3 regions of the Streptomyces sp. NPDC015032 genome follow, and region 3 is predicted to be linked to each of the others. Evidence: riboswitches for the same ligand, from Rfam matches in the RefSeq annotation. Region 3 holds a riboswitch; each other region holds the start of a gene.
The links. Region 3 has a riboswitch for cyclic di-AMP ahead of ACF08M_RS08585 (NlpC/P60 family protein). Riboswitches for the same ligand answer to the same signal wherever they lie in the genome.

Region 1: another riboswitch for cyclic di-AMP. It lies ahead of ACF08M_RS32635 (M23 family metallopeptidase); the one in region 3 lies ahead of ACF08M_RS08585 (NlpC/P60 family protein).
Region 2: another riboswitch for cyclic di-AMP. It lies ahead of ACF08M_RS10840 (transglycosylase family protein); the one in region 3 lies ahead of ACF08M_RS08585 (NlpC/P60 family protein).

Annotation. Positions count from the first base shown of each region.
Region 1 covers NZ_JBIBVN010000034.1:52,550-57,225, reverse strand. Annotated here, with positions in the region: gene ACF08M_RS32645 (PrsW family intramembrane metalloprotease) at 1-235, shown strand, start outside; gene ACF08M_RS32640 (aldo/keto reductase) at 410-1,354, opposite strand; gene ACF08M_RS32635 (M23 family metallopeptidase) at 1,678-2,835, opposite strand; cyclic di-AMP (ydaO/yuaA leader) riboswitch at 2,847-2,999, opposite strand; gene ACF08M_RS32630 (PP2C family protein-serine/threonine phosphatase) at 3,281-4,444, opposite strand; tRNA gene ACF08M_RS32625 (tRNA-Met) at 4,665-4,676, opposite strand, start outside.
Region 2 covers NZ_JBIBVN010000005.1:95,137-99,812, forward strand. Annotated here, with positions in the region: gene ACF08M_RS10830 (septum formation initiator family protein) at 1-172, opposite strand, end outside; gene eno (phosphopyruvate hydratase) at 294-1,640, opposite strand; gene ACF08M_RS10840 (transglycosylase family protein) at 1,916-2,668, opposite strand; cyclic di-AMP (ydaO/yuaA leader) riboswitch at 2,672-2,843, opposite strand; gene ACF08M_RS10845 (transglycosylase family protein) at 3,145-4,131, opposite strand; gene ACF08M_RS10850 (cytochrome P450) at 4,237-4,676, opposite strand, start outside.
Region 3 covers NZ_JBIBVN010000004.1:27,719-32,394, reverse strand. Annotated here, with positions in the region: gene ACF08M_RS08595 (NlpC/P60 family protein) at 1-26, opposite strand, end outside; gene ACF08M_RS08590 (hypothetical protein) at 384-737, shown strand; gene ACF08M_RS08585 (NlpC/P60 family protein) at 961-2,151, opposite strand; cyclic di-AMP (ydaO/yuaA leader) riboswitch at 2,150-2,315, opposite strand; gene pcrA (DNA helicase PcrA) at 2,595-4,676, shown strand, end outside.

The DNA of each region.
Region 1 (4,676 bases), on a different contig from region 3:
CGGGAGCGCGGGCCCGGACTTCGCCGAGCGCGAGCTGGAGCTGCTGCACCATCTCTGGCAGCGCCGGAACGTGGCCGCTCCCGCCCTGACATACGCGGCGCAGGCGACGGGCCGCCTGCGCCCCCATCGCTTGCCGCCGGCCCCGCACGCCTACCCGTTCCCGCCGCACATGCAGCCCGGCGGGAACGCGTACAACCCCTACCTGAACCCGCACCGGCCACCGCCCCCGCAGTAGAGCCGTTCATGGGCACGGAGAGCGCCCGGGGAACACAGCTCTCCCGGGGCGTTCACAAACAGTCGACCGCGACCACGATCGATGGACGGCCGCCTGTACTCGTACTCGTACCGATGCTGGTGCTCTCGCCCGTGCCAGTGCTCGTGCCCGTGCTCGTGCTCGTGCTCGTGCTCGTCAGGCGGATGCCTCGGTGAGTTCCGCCAGTTCCTGCTCGGTCAGCCGGAGATCCGCGACGGCCACCAGCGCGGGCAGCTGCTCGACCGTACGGGCCGAGGCGATCGGCGCGGCGACGGTCGGCCGGGACGCGAGCCAGGCCAGCGCGACGGTCGCGACCTCGGCGTCGTGCTCCCGGGCGACCTTGTCGAGCGCGGCCAGGACCTTCTGCCCCCGCTCCGACTTCAGGTACTCACCGGCCTTCTCGGCGCGGGCGCTCTCCACCGAAGCACCCGGACGGTACTTACCGGTGAGGAAGCCGGAGGCCAGGGCGAAGTACGGGACGGCGGCGAGCCCGGCCCGGGCCGCCGTGTCCTGGAGCTCGCCCTCGTACGTGTCGCGCGAGACCAGGTTGTAGTGCGGCTGAAGGGCGATGTACCGGGCGAGCCCCTCACGCTCCGAGAAGTCGAGGGACGCCTGGAGTCGCTCGGGGCTGATGTTGGAAGCGGCGATCTCCCGGACCTTGCCCTCCTTCACGAGCTCGTCGAGGGCGGTGATGATCTCCTCGACCCGGACGGTCTCGTCGTCGAAGTGCGTGTAGTAGACATCGATGTGGTCGGTGCCGAGCCGGCGCAGCGACTCCTCGGCCGCGGCCTTGATGTTCGTGGCGGAGAGCCCCTTGTACGAGGGGTGGGCGCCGACCTTGGTGGCAACGACGATGTCGGAGCGGTTGGAGCGGGCCGCGAGCCACTTTCCGATGACGGTCTCCGACTCGCCGCCCTCGTTGCCCGGGATCCAGGCGGTGTAGGCGTCAGCGGTGTCGACGAAGTTGCCGCCCACTGCGGCGTAGGCGTCCAGCACCGCGAACGACTGCGCTTCGTCGGCGGTCCAGCCGAAGACGTTGCCGCCGAGGGCGAGTGGGAAGACCTCGAAATCGGAAGAGCCCAGCTTACGAAGAGAAGTCATAAACGGGTCAACGGATTCCGGCGGCACCACTATTCCGACGGGCCGACCGCTCCGACGGGCCGACCTCCCCGGTGGGCCAGCCACTCCGGCGACTGTGCCGCTCCGGCGGCTGTGCTGCTCCGCCAGACCGGCAGTCCCGACATCGGGAAGGCCCGGCAGACCGGCAACCCTGACATCGGGAAGGCCCGGCAGACCGGCAGCCCTGACGTCGGGAAGGCCCGGCAGACCGGCAGCCCTGACGTCGGGGGGAGCGTCAGGGCTGCCGGGGTTCGGCGGCCGGCGAATTGGCTCGGATCACGCGGGCCGGGAAGGTGGCCTGCGGATCAGGGGTTGAGGCCCTTGCCGCGCAGCCAGGCCATCGGGTCGATGCCCGTACCGTCGGAGGTGTGGACCTCCAGGTGGAGGTGCGGGCCGGTCACGTTGCCGGTCGCGCCGACCCGGCCGATGGTCTCACCGGTGGTGACCTTCTGACCGACGCTGACGCCGATGGAGGACTGGTGGCAGAACCACACCTCCGTACCGTCGTCGAGCTCCAGCACCGTGCGGTAGCCGTACGAACCGGACCAGCCGGCCGACTTGATGGTGCCGCCGTGCACGGCCTTGATCGGCGTACCCGTCGGCGCGGCGAAGTCGAGGCCGGTGTGGTAGCCGGAGGACCACATCGAGCCGGCCTGGCCGAAAGTCGAGGTGACTGTGTAGGAGGAGGTCGGAATGGCATAGCTGGCGGCGAGCTTGGCGAGCCGCAGGGCCTCGGCCTTCTTCTTGGCCGCTTCCTCCGCCTTCTTCTTCTCGGCGGCGACCTTGGCCTCGGCGGCGTCCTGCTGCTTCTTGGCCTCGGCGGCGGCCTGCTCCGCGGCCGCCTTCTCCTGGGCTGCCTTCGCCTCGGCGTCGGCGGCGTCCTGCTGCTGCTCGGCCTGCTGGAGGATGCGCGCGCGGAGCGCCTCGCCCGCGTCCGCCGTGCCCTGTTCGGCCTCGGTGGTGGTGAGACCGGCGGTGGTGAGCGGCGCGGCCGCGGCGGCGGCCGCGGCCTTTTCGGCTTCGGACTCCTCGGAGAAGAGAGAACCCACGCCCGGAAGGGACTTCGCGTCGGGGAGGTTGTCCGCGATGGAGTCGGGAAGGGAGATGGAGACCGGCGGCTTGCTCTGCGCGGTGGCCATGCCGCCCGCACCGACCGCTGCGATGACACCGACCCCGAGCACCGTGGAGCTGCGGGCAAGTCCGTTGCGCTGCTTGGCGACGCGGTGCTTGCCACGTACGGGGCGGACGGACTCCTCGGTGGGGTTCCACTCGTCCCGGCCCCGCTCGGGCTCGCCATTGCCGTCGGCGCGGAATTCGCTGCCGAACCCACCGGCGAAGTCGCCGCCCGGCTCGGTGCCGTAGGCCGTTCCCGTCGCAAAAGTGCCGTAGTCGGTTCCAGTACCGGAACCGAAGTCGGGGCTGAACCGAGAGGGGGCCTCGGGGGCAGGCTTGTTGGACGCCACGGGGGCGCACTCCTTTCCTTCCTTCTCGCCTACCGGGTTAGCTGACGGGTTCGGAGCAGGAAGGTCTCCTACGGGCCCCTCCGTCTCTCACAAGACGCAGGCATCCGATTCACCCCATGTAGGTGGTTCCCCGGTTCCCTTGCGGGATTCGGCGCTCGCGCACGGTGCCGCCACTGACGACGGCTGGGACGACCGCGCTGCGTTATCGAACGTTAATAGACACCCGGGCCTGATTCCAAGCCGTTCCCACTGATCGTTCACGTCTTTGGCCTGGACTTTACGGGACACAATCGGGCGGATCAGTACGAGTTGATCGGGGCTCAGCCATTACTCAGATTCTGACGTTGCGTCAAATGTTATGCGGAGCGGCGTCCTTCGGTTACGTACGGTGGCATCCCCCGTCCGAGGTCGCGCCCGGCTCGCACCGGGTTCACGCCCTCGCCCGTCACATCTCTTCCAGACCCACGATCGTCACGGTCCTGCGCCGGTCCGGCTGCCCCTCCGCAGGACGTACGACCGCGAGCAGCGCCATGTCGTCGGTCGTCTCACCACCGGTATACAGCCGTACGTCATCGGTCAGCGCGGACAGCAGCTCCTCGGGCCCCGGGAAGATCCGCCCCCGCAGCCGGGCCGCCGGGTCGTAGAAGACGCCGTCGGCGTCCCGCGCCTCGGAGAGGCCATCCGTGTACAGGAGCAGAGTCGTTCCCGCCGGCAGATCCCACTCATCCGCCCGGTCCGGCCACACGCCCAGGTCCATCCCGAGCGGCAGCGCGGGCACCGTGGGCCCCAGCACCTCCAGCGCCCCGTCGGGGTGCAGCAGGATCGGCTCGGGATGACCGCGGTTGACGATCCGCACCCGGGACCCTCCGGACGGGATCTCGGCCAGCACGGCGGTGATGAAGCCCTCGACCGCATCGAGCCCGCCCCGCCGCGTCCCCTCCCGCGCCAGCGCCCGCTCCAGCCGCTGCGCCACGCCCTCCAGCGACCGCTCCTGCTCGGCCGCCTCCCGGAACGCCCCGATGATCACCGCCACCGACTCCACGGCGTCCAGCCCCTTCCCCCGCACGTCCCCGACGACCAGCCGCACCCCCTGCGGGGTGTCCGTCACGGCGAACAGGTCACCGCCGACGAACTCGTCCGCCTGCGCCGCCTCGTACCGCGCCGCCACATGCAGCCCGCCGATCCGGTCGGACGGCTTCGGCAGCACCGCCCGCATGGCCGTCTCCGCGATGACCCGCGCGGAGGCCAGCTGCTCATTGCCCCGCCGCACGACCCCGTTGATCACGACCGCGAGGACCGAGACGGTGGCCAGGGTGAGCAACTCGATCAGCGGCACGACCTCCGGCAGCGTGCCGCTGTACAGCCGCAGCGCGACGACGGCCAGCATGGAGGCGGCACCGGTGCAGATGGTCCTGGACAGCGAGAAGAACGGCGCGGCGATCAGCGGCGCCGCCACGAACAGCGGAACGGCGGTGAAGGTCGGCGGCGTGAGGAGATCGAACACCAGCCCGCCGAGAATCATCAGAGCGGGCAACGCGCGGACGAACCGCCGCGTGCGGGTGCCGCCGCCCTCGGCATGCCTGCCGCGCCGCTTCAACCGCTTCCACACCTGTGGTCTCCTGCCCGGTACGCGCGCGGCTGCGGACGGTACCGCGCCCCACCCCCAGGCTCACCGGAGCGGAGTCGCGCGGCGACTCCTCATCGGCCAATGGGGGTACGTACGTGGCACAGCTCACACACCGCCCGGACCTGCTCCTTCGTGGGCCGAGGGGTCAACTGGAACGAGTCAGGCCCAGCACGCTGTATGCGTGCCGGGCCTGACTCTTCAGTAGCGGGGACAG
Region 2 (4,676 bases), on a different contig from region 3:
GCGCGACCACCAGGGAGCAGACGACGAGGGCGAGAAAGGCCGCCCGTCCGGTGAGCCGGGGGCGGCGGGCCTGACGGCGGGTCTGCGAGCGGTAGACGCGGGCGGCGGTCTGCTCACCGAGCAGCCGCAGCCGGGTCGCGGTGGAGAACCGGTCCCGGTCCTTCGCGGCCATGTCTCCGCCTCCCCATTACGCACGTCCGTCCCCGCACACGGTACGGGACCGAGTGCGGGGACGGACGGAGGCCGGTGCCTTTGGCCCCTGCCGGGCCGGTGCCCGGCCCTCGCTGCGCCGGTCAGCCGGCGGGACGGAACCGGGGGAACGCGGAGCGGCCCGCGTACACCGCGGCGTCGTCGAGGATCTCCTCGATGCGCAGCAGCTGGTTGTACTTGGCGACACGGTCCGAGCGGGCCGGGGCGCCGGTCTTGATCTGGCCGCAGTTCACCGCGACGGCGAGGTCGGCGATGGTGACGTCCTCGGTCTCGCCGGAGCGGTGGGACATCATGCACTTGAAGCCGTTGCGCTGGGCGAGCTCGACGGCGTCCAGGGTCTCGGTCAGCGAACCGATCTGGTTGACCTTGACGAGCAGGGCGTTGGCGGAGCCCTCCTCGATGCCGCGGGCCAGGCGCTCCGGGTTGGTGACGAACAGGTCGTCGCCCACGATCTGCACCTTGGTGCCGAGCTTGTCGGTGATGACCTTCCAGCCGGCCCAGTCGTCCTCGTACAGCGGGTCCTCGATGGAGACCAGCGGGTACGCGGAGACGAGCTCCTCGTAGTACTCGGTCATCTCGGCGGCCGAGCGGGACTTGCCCTCGAACTCGTACGCGCCGTCCTTGTAGAACTCGGACGCGGCGACGTCGAGCGCGAGCGCGATGTCCTTGCCCGGGACGTAGCCGGCTTCCTTGATGGCCTCGACGATGAGGTCGAGGGCGGCGCGGTTCGACTCCAGGTTCGGCGCGAAGCCGCCCTCGTCGCCGAGACCGGTCGAAAGTCCCTTGGTCTTCAGGACCTTCTTCAGCGTGTGGTAGACCTCGGCACCCCAGCGCAGGGCCTCGGAGAAGGACTCCGCGCCGATCGGGGCGATCATGAACTCCTGGATGTCCACGTTGGAGTCGGCGTGCGACCCACCGTTGAGGATGTTCATCATCGGAACGGGCAGCAGGTGCGCGTTCGGGCCGCCGAGGTAGCGGAAGAGCGGCAGGTCCGAGGCCTCGGAGGCGGCGTGGGCGACGGCCAGCGAGACACCGAGGATGGCGTTGGCGCCGAGCGAGCCCTTGTTCTCGGTGGCGTCCAGGTCGAACATCGCCTGGTCGATCAGCCGCTGCTCGGTCGCGTCGTAGCCGACGAGCTCCGGGCCGATCTGCTCGATCACGGCGAGGACGGCCTTCTCGACGCCCTTGCCCTGGTAGCGGTTGGGGTCGCCGTCGCGAAGCTCAATGGCCTCGAACGCACCGGTGGAGGCGCCGGACGGCACGGCAGCACGGCCCGTGCTGCCGTCGTCGAGGCCAACCTCGACCTCGACCGTGGGGTTCCCCCGGGAGTCGAGGATTTCCCGGGCTACGACGACGTCGATGGACGGCACGAGGCATCTCCTTCTGGGATATGACGCTGGTTGTGCAGGGTCACTTCGGCCTTGCGACATGAGCCTAACCGGCCCGGCCCGCTCAGCCGGACGATCGCCCGTCCCCTGGGACGAAAAAGGGCCCAAGGGTGAGCATCACCGGACAAACAGTCAGAATTTTACTGGTCAGTAACGACAACAGTTGAACGAACCCGCAGAGGCGGCGCACTTCCCGGAGGCGGCATGTGACGGAGGTGACACCTCGCGGCGGCGGCACATGACACAGGAAACCCCGGCCCGGCGCGTACGGGGGAACGCGCGCCGGGCCGGGGTGCTCCGGGAGGAGAGAACCTGGACTACTTGGTCAGGTGCAGCTGCTGACCCGGGTAGATCAGGTCGGCGTCCGTGACGATGTCCTTGTTCAGCTCGAACAGCTGCTGCCAGCCGCCCTCGACCTTGCGGTCGGCGGCGATCTTGCTCAGGGAGTCGCCGGAGACGACCTTGTACTCGCCGTCGCCCTTCTTGACCTTCTCGCCGGTCGGGGTGGTGACGGTCTTCTTCGACTCGGCCTGCGGGGCGGCGGAGCGGTCCGAGCGGTTGGTGGCGGGGGCCTCGGTGCGCTCGGCCTTCTTCGGCTGGGCCTGCTGCTTCGGCGCGGCCGGGGCGCTCTGCTTCTGCGTGGCGCCGGAGCCGGACTTCGAGGAGGAGCCGGTGTCGACACCCGGGTTGACGCCGTCGTTGCGCAGGTTGCCGGCGCCGGCACAGCCCCAGGCACCCGGGCCCTGCATGTCGAGGAGCCGCTCGGCGGTGGCGATCTGCTGGGCCTTGGTGGCCAGGTCGGCACGGGGGGCGTACTGCGTACCGCCGGCGGCGGCCCAGCTGGACTGCGAGAACTGCAGACCGCCGTAGTAGCCGTTGCCGGTGTTGATGGACCAGTTGCCACCGGACTCGCACTGAGCGACGGCGTCCCACGTGGCGACGGAGGCGGCGGAGGCACCGGTCGCACCCATCAGCGGAACGGCGACGGCGGTACCGGCGACACCGGCGAGCGTGGCGACACGGACGGCCTTGGACGGGCGGCGGTGCTTGCCCTTGCCAGAAAACAGCATGGAACGTCTCCTCACCGACGCCTACGAGGTGAGCTGTCGGGTTCGGGCCAAGTGAGTTGCCCGGTCGCACGTCCTAGCACGCGACTTCACCCCAAGCCGGTCCTGATGCGTCTTTCGACGATCGGGGCCGGCGCCTACCTGGGTCCCCCGCTCCTGCCTACGGCGCTTTACGCGTCTGTTCCCTTCGACCGACGGCAGGATTTCGGCGTGACGGTCGACGGGGCCCGCGGTGCGAGCGGTTCCGACCGTAAACACACGCAACCCCTACATTCAAAGATGGACACATCGGACAATCACCCCTTACTTGCATCTGAGGAACCGTCGTTTTCGCAGGTGGGAGGCGGTACAGGAGGACCCCTCAGGCGCGACACGCCAGTTGACGCAAAGAGACCCATGTCTCACTTACGCATAAGTGGACATAGGTCTCTGAACTACCCCAGTTTTTGAGGCTCTTTCAGTCGATTATCAGACCGCTCTCATTTGGTCTTCACATCGAGATCGAGGCTCTGGCCAGGGAGAATGAGGTCCGGGTCGGATCCGACGGCCTCCTCGTTGGCCTCGTACAGCGCGGACCAGCCGCCGGGAACCTTCTGTGCGTCAGCAATCGCCCAGAGGTTGTCGCCGGGGCGGACGGTGTACGTGCCGTCGGCGGCCGGCGTGCCCGCGTCGCGCGCATCGCCGTCACCGCGGGAGGCGTGCCGGCCCGACTCGCGGTCGACGCCGCCGTTCGTGTCCCGGCCCCCCTCGGGGGCCGGTGCGCCGCGGTGCTTGCCCCCCGTACCGTCGGCCGCGTCGGACGGGCCGGTCGCGTCCGACGCGTCGGACGCTCCGGAGGACGGGGTGGCAGAAGGCTTCGACGGGGTGGCGGAAGGCTTCTTGGACGGCTTGGTCCGGTCCGCCGGTCCGTCGTCGGCGCCCGAGCGCTCCGAGCCGTCCTTGCCGCCCTTGCCGCCCGAGTCGGCGTCCGGGGCGGCGTGCGACGGTGTGGCGCCCTCGGACGGGGCCGTCGACGCGCCGTCAGCCGGCTCCGTGCTCCGCTTCGGCTCGGCGGGCGGCGTGACCCCGGGATCGACGCCCGGCAGCGTCCCGTCCTCCGTGAGGCCGGAGATGACCGCACAACTGGGCCACGCCTTCGGGCCCCGGTCCTCCAGGACCTTCTCGGCCACATCTATCTGCTGCGAGCGGCTGGCCAGGTCGGCGCGCTCGGCATACGACTCGCCGCCGTACGCCTTCCAGGTCTCCTGCGAGAACTGCAGGCCGCCGTAGAAGCCGTTGCCGAGGTCGGCGCTCCACATGCCGCCGCTCTCGCACTCGGCCACCCGGTCCCAGGTCGTGGCGTCGGCCGCGTGCGCGCCTGCCGCGCCGAGCAGCGGGATGGCGATGGCCGAACCGGTCACGCCTGCGGCGACGACGATGGCGGGTGCCTGACGAGGGCGACGGTGTCTGCCGTTCGCGGAGCCCATGGGGTTGCCTTCCGTGTGACTGACGAGTGACAAATGAGTCGAACGGTGAACCTAGCGGGACCCGAACGCGTGTCACAAGTCGATGCAGCACAGATCACGCGGAAGTCACAGAGTTGACTGAGCGTCATATCGCGTCGGGGCGGGCCTCGGCGCGAACTCCACCGGCAGCGTGCGCAGTCCGCGCATGATGAGCCCGCCACGCCACCGCAAATCGGTAGGTTCTACCGCAAGTCGCAGGTCGGGAAGTCGCCGCAGAAGCGTGGCGAGCGCCGTCTGTCCCTCCAGCCGGGCGAGCGGTGCTCCCAGGCAGTAGTGGATGCCGTGCCCGTACCCGAGGTGCTGATTGTCACGCCGTGCGAGGTCGAGCGTGTCGGGGTCCCCGAAGCGCTCCAGGTCGCGGTCCGCGGCGGCGAGCACGACGAGTACGGGGTCGCCGGCCGCGATGTCCTGTCCGCCGAGCGTCAGCGGCTCGGTGGCGAACCGCCAGGTCGCCAGCTCCACCGGACCGTCGTACCGCAGCAGTTCCTCGATCCCGGTCTCCAGCA
Region 3 (4,676 bases):
TGCTTGGGTTTCCGGTGCGCTGCCACGGGGGCGTGCGTCCTTCCTGACGACTGCCCGTCGGGGACTACCGGCGGGCCCGCCCGAGGCCCGGCGGCGGGCCGCCAACGGGGGAGCGGTCCGCCGCCGGACCTCTCGGCGGGGTGACCGGCGTGCCGTCCGGGTGCGGAGCGGCGGTGAAGCCGGTCACCTGGTCAGGGACGCTAAACCCGGGGCACGGGGAAGAGTCGTAATGGCATCTATTGCCCGAATTTGGCGCGAGCCTGTCGCTATCTGATCGGAAAAATGACAACAGAGTCAGGCAATTGGTGCAGACACGAGCGAAGCGCCAAGAAGCCGCACCTGGCTGCGGAGTGGTGATATGGGCGGGGCTAGGCTGCGGCCTCATGGACGTACTCATTCATGTCTTCGTCGCCCTGCACATCATCGGTATCGCCTCGTTGCTGGGCGGTTTCCTGACCCAGATGAAGGCGATGGGCGCGGGCACGGCCCGGTTCGTCCCGGCGATGCTGCACGGTGCGCTCACGATGCTGGTCACCGGGGTCGCACTGGTCGGGCTCAACCAGGCCGACGGCGGTCATGTGAACAACATCAAGATCGGGGTCAAGCTGCTGTTCCTGGTCGTCGTCCTCGCGCTGGTCTACATCAAGCGGGACGAGGAGAAGGTCGACAAGGGCGCCTTCGCGGCCGTGGGCGGGCTGACGCTCGCCAATATCTTCATCGCGACGCTCTGGACCTGAGAACCGAGGCCGGCGGCCACTGTCCGCAGGGCCGGGGCCAGGGCCCGCCGGAGAGCCGGCCCGATTCCGGAGAGCCGGCCCGGCTCCGGGGCGTGAGCCGGTTTCGGGGGCCCCGGTCCCGGGGCGTGAGCCGCCCGGAGGCATCGGCCGGCCCGGGGTACGACCCGGCCGACCACTGGTCGGGCCGGCCGGCTCGCGCCCAGGGCGGCGGTGCGGCGGACCGCTAACCCGGCCGCACGCTGCCGTAGATCGGCATGTAGTAGATCGACTCCTCGCGCACGTTCGCCCCCGGTTTCGGCGCGTGGATCATCATTCCGTCGCCCTTGTAGATGCCGACGTGACTGATGTCGTCGTAGAAGAAGACGAGGTCGCCGGGGCGCAGGTCCGCCGTGGCGACCCGGGTGCCGACCTTCACCTGGTCCCAGGTGGTGCGCGGGATGGTGACGCCCGCGGCCTTCCATGCCGCCTGGGTGAGCCCGGAGCAGTCGTACGAGGACGGACCGGTCGCGCCCCAGACGTACGGCTTTCCGATCTGGGCGCGGGCGAAGGCCAGGACCTGTTCCGCCTTGGTGGAGGCGCTGCTGCCCGAGCCGGTGCCGGTGCCGGTCCCGGTGCCGGTCCCGGTGCCCGTTCCCGTACCGCTGCCGGACCCCGTCTTCTTCGCGGCCTCCGCGGCCTCCGCGGCCTTGCGGTCCGCCTCCGCCTTGGCGGCGGCCTGCTGTCGCGCCAGTTCCTCCGCCTTGCGCTTGGCCTCCGCCTCCTTCTTCCGCTCCAGCGCCGCGAGCCGCGCCTTCTCCTCGGCGGTCAGCTTCGACAGCATCGTCCGCGCCTCGCCCAGCTTCTGCTGAACGTTCTGCTTGCTGGTGCGCAGCGTGGCCTGCGTCGTGGTCAGCGTCTCCAGGCTGCGCACCGCTTCGGCGCGCTTCTTCGAGGCTTTGGCCTGCTGCGCGCGGAAGTCCGTGAGTGCCTTCTGCTGCTGACCGGACATCCGGTCCATCAGTTGGTTCTGGTCGAAGTACGATTGCGGGTCGTCGGCCAGGAAGAAGGTGGCGCTCGGCGTGAGCGACCCGGTGCGGTACTGCGCGGCCGCGTAGGAGCCGAGCGTCCTGCGGGCGTCGTTGAGTTTGTCGGCGCGCTTCGCCACGTCGTCCAGGAGCGTGTCCACCTCGGCGCGCTGGGCGGCGGAGGCCTCCTTCGCCTGGTTGTACCGCTGGGTCGCGGTACCCGCCTGCCGGTAGAGGTCGTCGACCTGCTTCTGGACGTCCTCGACACTGGGCTTCGGAGCGGGGGCCGCCGTGGCGCTCTGCGTGGAGAGCAGGGTCACGGACGCCAGGGCCGCCGTCGTGAGCCCGACGGCCGGAGTGGTGGTGCGCACCCGGGGGCGCGGTTTGCGATGCGATGCCAAGGCAGGCATCTCCTTCCGTGGACCGCCTGCCGGGTTAGCTGTCGGGTTCGGGCGGAACGGAAGGCTGCCCTACGGTCCGAGTGGGGGATAAGGACCGATTCACCCCAGTGCTGCGTATGGTTCCCCGGCTCCGAACGCCCGCGAGGGCGGCCCGGATTCGGCGCGGGCGCCCGCTCGGCGTGGTTCGCCTCAGGGGGTACGGGCCGCCCGGTCGAGCACGCTAGCCAACTCATGATGCTGCTGTGAAGGTTGATGTTCGATATGCCCGATACGCGTTCGTGACCTTCGTGGATTGGGGTGCCAGGGTGGACGAGGGTCCGGAATTTCTCACCCGTAGTGGCGGCTCGTTCTCTCTGCGTGCCCGGTCGTGGAGTGGGGTTCGTCATGCGGCCGGGGTGCAGTTCGGTATGCGGCCGCCGTGTGTCGGTCCGGCGTCCTAGACTCGGCAAGCGATGAGCAGCCTCTTTGACGACAGCTTCCTGGCCGGCCTCCAGCACTCGGAGGAAGAGCCCCCGCCGCCCCCCGAGGACTCCGTACCCGAAGCGGTGCCGGAGGACCTCTTCGCGGGCGTGTTCGATGGGCCCCCGCCGCCCAGGGACGCGTACTACCGCGACGGCGCGCCCCGCCCGGTCATCGACCCCGCGGCGCTCCTCGACGGGCTGAACACCGAGCAGCGGGCCGCCGTCGTCCACGCGGGCTCCCCGCTGCTCATCGTCGCCGGGGCGGGCTCGGGCAAGACCCGGGTGCTGACCCACCGGATCGCCCACCTCCTCGCCGAGCGCGGGGTGCACCCCGGCCAGATCCTGGCGATCACCTTCACCAACAAGGCCGCGGGCGAGATGAAGGAGCGCGTCGAACAGCTCGTCGGACCGCGCGCCAACGCCATGTGGGTCATGACCTTCCACAGTGCGTGCGTACGCATCCTGCGCCGCGAATCGAAGAAGCTCGGCTTCACCTCGTCGTTCTCGATCTACGACGCCGCCGACTCCAAGCGGCTGATGGCCCTGGTCTGCCGCGATCTCGATCTGGACCCGAAGCGCTTCCCGCCGAAGTCGTTCACGGCGAAGGTCTCGAACCTGAAGAACGAACTGATCGACGAGGAGACCTTCGCCGGCCAGGCGGCGGACGGGTTCGAGAAGACCCTCGCCCAGGCCTACACGATGTACCAGTCCCGGCTGCGCGAGGCCAACGCGCTGGACTTCGACGACATCATCATGACGACGGTCCACCTCCTCCAGGCGTTCCCCGACGTCGCCGAGCACTACCGCCGCCGCTTCCGCCACGTCCTGGTCGACGAGTACCAGGACACCAACCACGCCCAGTACACCCTCGTACGCGAACTGGTCGGCCCGGCCGGTGAGGGCGACGCCCCCGGCGAGCTGTGCGTCGTCGGTGACGCGGACCAGTCGATCTATGCCTTCCGCGGCGCGACCATCCGCAACATCCTCCAGTTCGAGGAGGACTACCCGGACGCGACCACGATCCTGCTGGAGCAGAACTACCGCTCCACGCAGACGATCCTGTCCGCCGCCAACGCGGTCATCGAGCGCAACGAGAGCCGCCGTCCCAAGAACCTCTGGACGAACGCCGGCACCGGCGCCCGGATCACCGGCTACGTCGCCGACACCGAGCACGACGAGGCGCAGTTCGTCGCCGACGAGATCGACCGGCTGACCGACGCGGGCGATGCCAGGGCGGGCGACGTCGCGGTCTTCTACCGTACGAACGCGCAGTCCCGGGTCTTCGAGGAGATCTTCATCCGCGTCGGCCTGCCGTACAAGGTCGTCGGCGGCGTGCGCTTCTACGAACGCAAGGAGGTCCGGGACGTCCTGGCCTACCTCCGGGTCCTCGCCAACCCCGAGGACACCGTCCCGCTGCGCCGCATCCTCAATGTGCCCAAGCGCGGCATCGGCGACCGCGCCGAGGCGATGATCGACGCATTGTCCCTGCGCGAGAAGATCACCTTCCCGCAGGCACTGCGCCGGGTCGACGAGGCGTACGGCATGGCGGCCCGGTCGGCCAACGCCGTCAAGCGGTTCAACACGCTGATGGAGGAGCTGCGCACCATCGTCGAGTCCGGCGCGGGCCCGGCCGTGGTCCTGGAGGCCGTCCTGGAGCGGACCGGCTATCTCGCGGAGCTCCAGGCGTCCACCGACCCGCAGGACGAGACCCGCATCGAGAACCTCCAGGAACTCGCCGCCGTCGCCCTCGAATTCGAGCAGGAGCGCGGGGAGTCCGGCGAGGAAGGCACGGGCACCCTCGCCGAGTTCCTGGAGCGGGTCGCGCTCGTCGCCGACTCCGACCAGATCCCCGACGAGGACGAGGACGGCTCCGGCGTCATCACGCTGATGACGCTGCACACCGCGAAGGGCCTCGAGTTCCCGGTGGTCTTCCTGACCGGCATGGAGGACGGCGTCTTCCCGCACATGCGGGCGCTCGGCCAGGTCAAGGAGCTGGAGGAGGAGCGGCGGCTCGCGTACGTCGGCATCACCCGGGCCCGCGAGCGGCTCTATCTGACCCGGGCGGCGATGCGC